One region of the Dactylosporangium sp. CS-047395 genome, then DNA from elsewhere that is predicted to be linked to it. Evidence: predicted binding sites of a transcription regulator. Region 1 holds the regulator's gene; the other holds the start of a gene.
What was found. The regulator HrcA, encoded in region 1, represses chaperone genes, less so after heat shock. The targets are predictions, from matches to a motif close to GGTTNGCACNCTCNNNNNGAGNGTGCNAACC.
Positions count from the first base shown of each region.

Region 2: a site for HrcA is predicted at 1,701-1,731, ahead of groL (chaperonin GroEL). Genes of this name have one in related genera too.

Region 1 covers NZ_CP192015.1:9,893,725-9,897,133, reverse strand. Annotated here, with positions in the region: gene ACQP00_RS46280 (DUF4870 domain-containing protein) at 1-573, opposite strand, end outside; gene hrcA (heat-inducible transcriptional repressor HrcA) at 758-1,780, shown strand; gene dnaJ (molecular chaperone DnaJ) at 1,807-2,934, shown strand; gene ACQP00_RS46265 (16S rRNA (uracil(1498)-N(3))-methyltransferase) at 2,931-3,409, shown strand, end outside.
Region 2 covers NZ_CP192015.1:505,454-508,862, forward strand. Annotated here, with positions in the region: gene paaN (phenylacetic acid degradation protein PaaN) at 1-1,013, shown strand, start outside; gene ACQP00_RS02350 (cold-shock protein) at 1,290-1,493, shown strand; gene groL (chaperonin GroEL) at 1,905-3,409, shown strand, end outside.

The DNA of each region.
Region 1 (3,409 bases):
GATGGTCATCGGGTAGTGGTACAGCTCCCCGTTGTTGGCCTTCATGCCACCGAGGATGCCGAACACGATGATGACGATCCACACGAGGAACGGCAGGAAGAACAGGATCCCGAACGAGCAGATCGAGACGATCACCGCCACGATCATGGCGATGCCCCAGGTGATCTGGAAGTTCAGGGCCTCGTTCGCGTGCGCCTTGACCGTCGGCGACTCGTTGCCCTTGGCCAGGAGCGCGACCAGCGGGGCGATGAAGCCGACGATGATGCCGCCGAAGTGGGCGATGAGCGCCCACGTCTTCTCGTCGCTGTTGGCGTAGCCGGCCGGCGCACCGGGCTGCCCGTAGGCGCCGGGCTGCTGGTAACCGGGCTGCTGGTACCCCGGCTGCTGGTATCCGGGCTGCTGGTAGCCGCCGGGCTGCTGATATCCCGGCTGCTGGTAACCCGGCTGCTCGTAGCCGGCGCCCGAGGTGGGCGGGGTGCCGTAGGCCCCGCCACCACTGGACGGCGGGAGGTACCCGGAGTTGGGGTCCTGCGGCATGCCGTAGTCCCCCGGGGGGCGAGGTGGTTCACTCATGGGGGCCACGGTAGGTGCATCGATCAAGTGGCGCCAGCGACACGACATGACGTCTTTTGGACAACTTTTGCGCAGCCCAGCCTTACTGCCGACTATCGTGCGCCAAACGATCATCGCGTGCCCTCGCGCGACTGACGTAGACTGGCACTCACGAGTTGGGAGTGCCAGTCCTCGAGGAGGTGCCATGGGCCTTGACGAGCGGAAGCTCGAAGTGCTTCGCGCCATCGTCGAGGACTACGTCGCCACCCAGGAACCGGTCGGGAGCAAGTCGCTCGTCGAGCGGCACAACCTGCGGGTCTCCCCGGCGACGGTCCGCAACGACATGGCCGTCCTGGAGGAGGAGGGCTACATCCGGCAGCCGCACACCAGTGCGGGGCGGGTGCCCACCGACGCCGGCTACCGGCTGTTCGTCGACAAACTCTCCCGGGTGAAACCGCTGAGCCAGGCCGAGCGCCGGGCCATCGAGCGGTTCCTGATCGGCGCGGTCGACCTCGACGACGTGGTGCACCGCACAGTCCGGCTGCTCGCCCAGCTGACCCGGCAGGTCGCGGTGGTGCAGTATCCGAGCCTGTCGCGGGCCAGCGTGCGGCACTTCGAGCTGGTGCCGATCTCCACCACCCGGCTCATGGTCGTCATGATCGCCGAGACCGGCCGGGTCGAGCAGCGCCTCGTGGACCTGCCCGGCCCGATCCTGGCCGACGACGTCACCGAGCTGCGCCGCATGATCAACGAGAAGCTCGTCGGCAAGCGGCTGGCCGAGACGCCGCCGCTGGTCGTGGCCCTGGTCGAGGAGACCGCGCCGAGCCTGCGGCCGCCGATGACGGCGCTGTCCACGGTGCTGCTGGAGACGCTGGTCGAGCGGACCGAGGAGCGCATCGCGCTCGCCGGCACCGCGAACCTGGCCCGCGGCGGGCTGCTGGACTTCCAGGGCTCGCTGCGCCCGATCCTCGAGGCCCTCGAGGAGGAGGTCATCCTGCTCAAGCTCTTCGGCGAGGTCGAGCCCAGCATGACCCGGGTGCGCATCGGCGACGAGAACGAGATCGAGGACCTGCGGACCGCCTCGATCGTGGCGACCGGCTACGGACCCGGCACCATGGTGGTCGGCGGGATGGGCGTGCTCGGCCCGACCCGCATGGACTACCCCGGAAACATCGCGACCGTGCGGGCCGTGGCACGCTACGTCGGCGACCTGCTGGCACAGAGTTGACATCTATCTCAGGGGCATAGGACTCAGTGGCGAAGGACTATTACGGGATTCTCGGCGTCAAGCGGGACTCCACAGCCGATGAGATCAAGCGGGCCTACCGGCGGTTGGCCCGCGAATTCCACCCGGACGTGAATCCCGACCCGGCGGCGCAGGAGAAGTTCAAAGAGATCAACGCCGCCTACGAGGTCCTGTCCGACCCCCGCAAGCGGGAGATGGTCGACCTGGGCGGCGACCCCCTCGCGCCCAGCGGCGGCGGCGCCGGCGGCCCGGCCGGCGGCGCGTTCGTCGGCTTCCAGGACATCATGGACGCCTTCTTCGGCACCCAGTCCGCCCGCGGGCCGCGCCCGCGCGTGCGCCCGGGCGCCGACGCGATCCTGCGCCTCGACCTCGACCTGCACGAGACCGCGTTCGGCGTCGAGGCGCCGATCCAGGTCGACACGGCCGTCGTCTGCACCACCTGCCAGGGCGCCGGCACCGCGCCGGGCACCCACCCGCAGACCTGCGAGATCTGCCAGGGCCGCGGCGAGGTCCAGTCGGTCCAGCGCACCTTCCTCGGCCAGGTCGTCTCGGCCCGCCCGTGCGCGGCCTGCCAGGGCTTCGGCACGGTCATCCCGCACCCCTGCGCGACGTGCGGCGGCGACGGCCGGGTCCGCACCCGCCGCTCGCTCACCGTCAAGATCCCCTCGGGCGTCGAGGACGGCATGCGCATCCGCCTGGCCCAGCAGGGCGAGGTCGGCCCCGGCGGCGGCCCGCCCGGAGACCTCTACGTCGAGATCCACGAGCGCCCGCACGACGTGTACTCGCGCAAGGACGACGACCTGCACTGCCGCGTCACGGTCCCGATGACGGCGGCCGCGCTCGGCACCCGGCTGACCATCAAGACCCTGGACGGCGAGGAGACGGTCGACGTCAAGGCGGGCACCCAGCCCACCTCGACCCTGCGCATCCGCGGCAAGGGCGTTCCGCACCTGCGCGGCGCCGGCCGCGGCGACCTCTACGTCCACCTGGACGTGCGCACCCCGACCCGCCTGGAACCGGAGCAGGAGCGCCTGCTGCGCGAGTTCGCCCGCACCCGGGGCGAGGAGGTCGCCGAGCTGTCGAAGCAGGGCGGCTTCTTCTCACGCATGCGCGACGCCTTCAACGGCCACGCGTGAGCCTGCCGCTCTTCCTGGTCCCTGCCCTTCCGCCGGGCCCGTCCTACGTCCTGGACGGCCCGGAGGGTCACCACGCCGCCGACGTGCAGCGCCTCCTCCCGGGCGAGGCCCTGCTGCTGTCCGACGGCGCCGGCGGCCTGGTCCGCGGCGAGGTCACCGCGGCCCGCAAGGGTGCTTTGACGCTGTCTCTGGATGAGCCTTCGTCGGTACCCGCACCCGACCCGTCGCTGACCGTGGTGCAGGGCATCGCGAAGGGGGAGCGGGCGGAGCTGGCGGTACAACTGCTGACCGAGGTCGGCGTGGACCGCATCGTGCCCTGGCAGGCCGCGCGGAGCATCGCCCGCTGGAAGGACGAGCGGCCCTTGCTGCGCTGGCAGGCAACGGCCCGGGAGGCGGCGAAGCAGTCGCGGCGCGCCTGGGTTCCGGCGGTCTCCACGGCGTGTGCGACCCGGCAGCTCTCGTTGTCGGGAACGGT
Region 2 (3,409 bases), 1.9 Mb from region 1:
TCGCGTCCCTGGCCACGGGCAACCCGGTGGTCGTCAAGCCGCACCCGCGGGCCGTCCTGCCGCTGGCGATCACCGTGAAGATCGCCCGCGAGACGCTCGCCGACGCCGGCTTCGACCCCAACCTCGTGCTGCTGGCCGCCGAGGCGCCCGGCGAGGGGCTGGCCAAGACCCTGGCCCTGCGCCCCGAGGTCCGCATCATCGACTTCACCGGCTCGACCGAGTTCGGCGACTGGCTGGAGGGCAACGCGCGCCAGGCCGTGGTCTACACCGAGAAGGCCGGCGTGAACACCGTGGTGGTCGACTCGACCGACGACTTCGCCGGAATGTGCCGCAACATCGGGTTCTCCTTGGTGTTGTACTCCGGGCAGATGTGCACCACTCCGCAGAACATTCTCGTGCCCGTGGGAGGCATCGCGACCAACGAGGGGCACAAGAGCCTCGACGACGTCGCGCGTGGCATTGCGGAGGCCGTCGGTGCACTCACCGGAGATGCCGCCAAGGGCGTGGAACTCACCGGCGCAATCGTGAACGAAGGCGTTCTGGAGAGGCTCCAGAAAGCCGCGACCGTCGGCGATCCGGTACTCGAATCCTCAGACGTTTCACACCCGGCTTATGCGACCGCGACTGTGCGTACACCGCTCATCCGGAAACTCGGCGCGGATGACGCCGAGACCTATGGGTCGGAGTGGTTCGGTCCCATTTCCTTCGTTGTCGCGACCGATTCCACGGACGGCAGTGTGCGGATCTTCGCGGACACGGTCGGCAAGAAGGGCGCATTGACCGCGTCGGTCTATTCGACGTCGCCGGACGTCCTCGACGCCGTGGAAGAGGCCGCTTTGGTTGCAGGTGTGCATTTGTCAGTGAACCTTACCGGCGGTGTGTTCGTGAACCAGTCCGCCGCGTTTTCCGACTTCCATGCCAGCGGTGCCAATCCCGCGGCCAATGCCGCGCTGACCGACGGTGCCTACGTCGCCAGCAGGTTCCGTGTCGTTCAGTCACGACGTCACGTGTAGTGCTGAAGGTTCCTAACGAGTAGTCGCCGGGCGATGCTTGACTCTGCAAGGAAAAGTTGCGAGAAGGCATGCTCGGCGACCTTTTTCCGCTGTTTGAACCGTGACCTTGCTGTCCGATTTAGGCCTGTCGGGAGTGGGGTTACTCCTGTACCGTGCGGTTCGGTCGTCTTCCTTCGCCGGTTCCACCCCCGGACCCGGCGGCTGTGGATGAAGACCCGGAGCTGGTCCCCACAGCCAGCCGAGTAAGCAGCAGGACCGAAGTAGAGGAAGTGCACCGTGGCACAGGGCACCGTCAAGTGGTTCAACAGCGAAAAGGGCTACGGCTTCATCGCGGTCGACGGGGGGCAGGACGTCTTCGTCCACTTCTCCGCGATTCAGATGGACGGCTACAAGTCGCTGGAAGACGGACAGCGCGTCGAGTTCGAGATCGCGCAGGGTCAGAAGGGGCCGCAGGCCGAAGGGGTTCGGCTCCTGGCCTGACTCCCCAGGCTGACCCAAGTCTCCGTATTCAACCGCCGGGGCACCGCCCTCATTGACGAGGGCTGGTGCCCTGCGTCCTTTTTACGGCATTTCTTTTCATTCCTTGTCGGCGTCCGTATGGGAGAGCGCTCTCTGGGTGAACCCTGGGGATCACCTCGTGGGGCTCTCCGTTTGCTTGCACTCGACCGGCCAGAGTGCTAAACAGGGACTTGGCACTCGCAACCCGTGAGTGCCAAGGTCGGGACGGTGCAGTCCTCCGGTGGGCAACCACCGTGAGGCTGGTCGTCGCGGGCTCATCCGGCCCGACCGCCCGGGGCTCCCGCTGGGGCCCCGAAGGTGCGAAAGCAGGCGGTGAGCCGCAGGCCCCACGGGGTCGAGGCGAATCGTGAGTGTCCAGGAGGACAACGCCGAATGGCCAAGATTATCGCGTTCGACGAAGAGGCGCGCCGCGGTCTCGAGCGGGGCATGAACCAGCTCGCCGACGCCGTCAAGGTGACGCTCGGGCCCAAGGGCCGCAACGTCGTCCTCGAGAAGAAGTGGGGCGCGCCCACCATCACCAACGATGGTGTGAGCATCGCCAAGGAGATCGAGCTCGAGGACCCGTACGAGAAGATCGGCGCCGAGCTGGTCAAGGAAGTCGCGAAGAAGACCGACGACGTCGCCGGTGACGGCACGACGACGGCCACCGTGCTCGCGCAGGCGCTGGTCCGTGAGGGCCTGCGCAACGTCGCGGCCGGCGCGAACCCGATGGCCCTCAAGCGCGGCATCGAGGCGGCTGTCGCCTCCGTCGCCGACGAGCTGGCCAACCTCGCCAAGGACGTGGAGACCAAGGAGCAGATCGCCTCCACCGCCTCCATCTCCGCCGGCGACTCCACGGTCGGCGAGATCATCGCCGAGGCGATGGACAAGGTCGGCAAGGAAGGCGTCATCACCGTCGAGGAGAGCAACACCTTCGGCCTCGAGCTCGAGCTCACCGAGGGCATGCGCTTCGACAAGGGCTACATCTCGCCGTACTTCGCGACCGACAGCGACCGGATGGAGGCCGTCCTCGACGACCCCTACATCCTCATCGTCGAGTCGAAGATCTCCGCGGTGAAGGACCTGCTCCCGGTGCTGGAGAAGGTCATGCAGGCGGGCAAGCCGCTCGCGATCATCGCCGAGGACGTCGAGGCCGAGGCCCTGGCGACCCTCGTCGTGAACAAGATCCGCGGCACGTTCAAGTCGGTCGCCGTCAAGGCCCCCGGCTTCGGTGACCGCCGCAAGGCCATGCTCGCCGACATCGGCATCCTGACGGGTGGCCAGGTCATCAGCGAGACCCTCGGCCTCAAGATCGAGAACGCCGACCTCTCCCTGCTCGGCCGCGCCCGCAAGGTCGTCGTCAGCCGGGACGAGACCACCATCGTCGATGGTGCCGGTGACGCCGAGGCGATCAACGGCCGGGTCTCCGAGATCCGCGCCGAGATCGAGAAGAGCGACTCGGACTACGACCGCGAGAAGCTGCAGGAGCGCCTGGCCAAGCTGGCCGGCGGCGTCGCGGTCATCAAGGTCGGCGCGGCCACCGAGGTCGAGCTCAAGGAGCGCAAGCACCGCATCGAGGACGCCGTGCGCAACGCGAAGGCGGCCGTCGAAGAGGGCATCGTCCCCGGCGGTGGCGTGGCCCTCGTGCAGGCCGGCAAGACCGCGTTCGACAAGATCGACCTGGTCGGCGACGAGGCGACCGGCGCGAACATCGTCAAGGTCGCGCTCGACGCCCCGCTGCGTCAGATCGCCGTGAACGCGGGCCTCGAGGGCGGCGTCGTCGTCGAGCGCGTGCGCAACCTGGAGCCCGGCCACGGCCTCAACGCCGCGACCGGCGAGTACGTCAACCTCCTGGCCGAGGGCATCATCGACCCGGCCAAGGTGACGCGCTCGGCGCT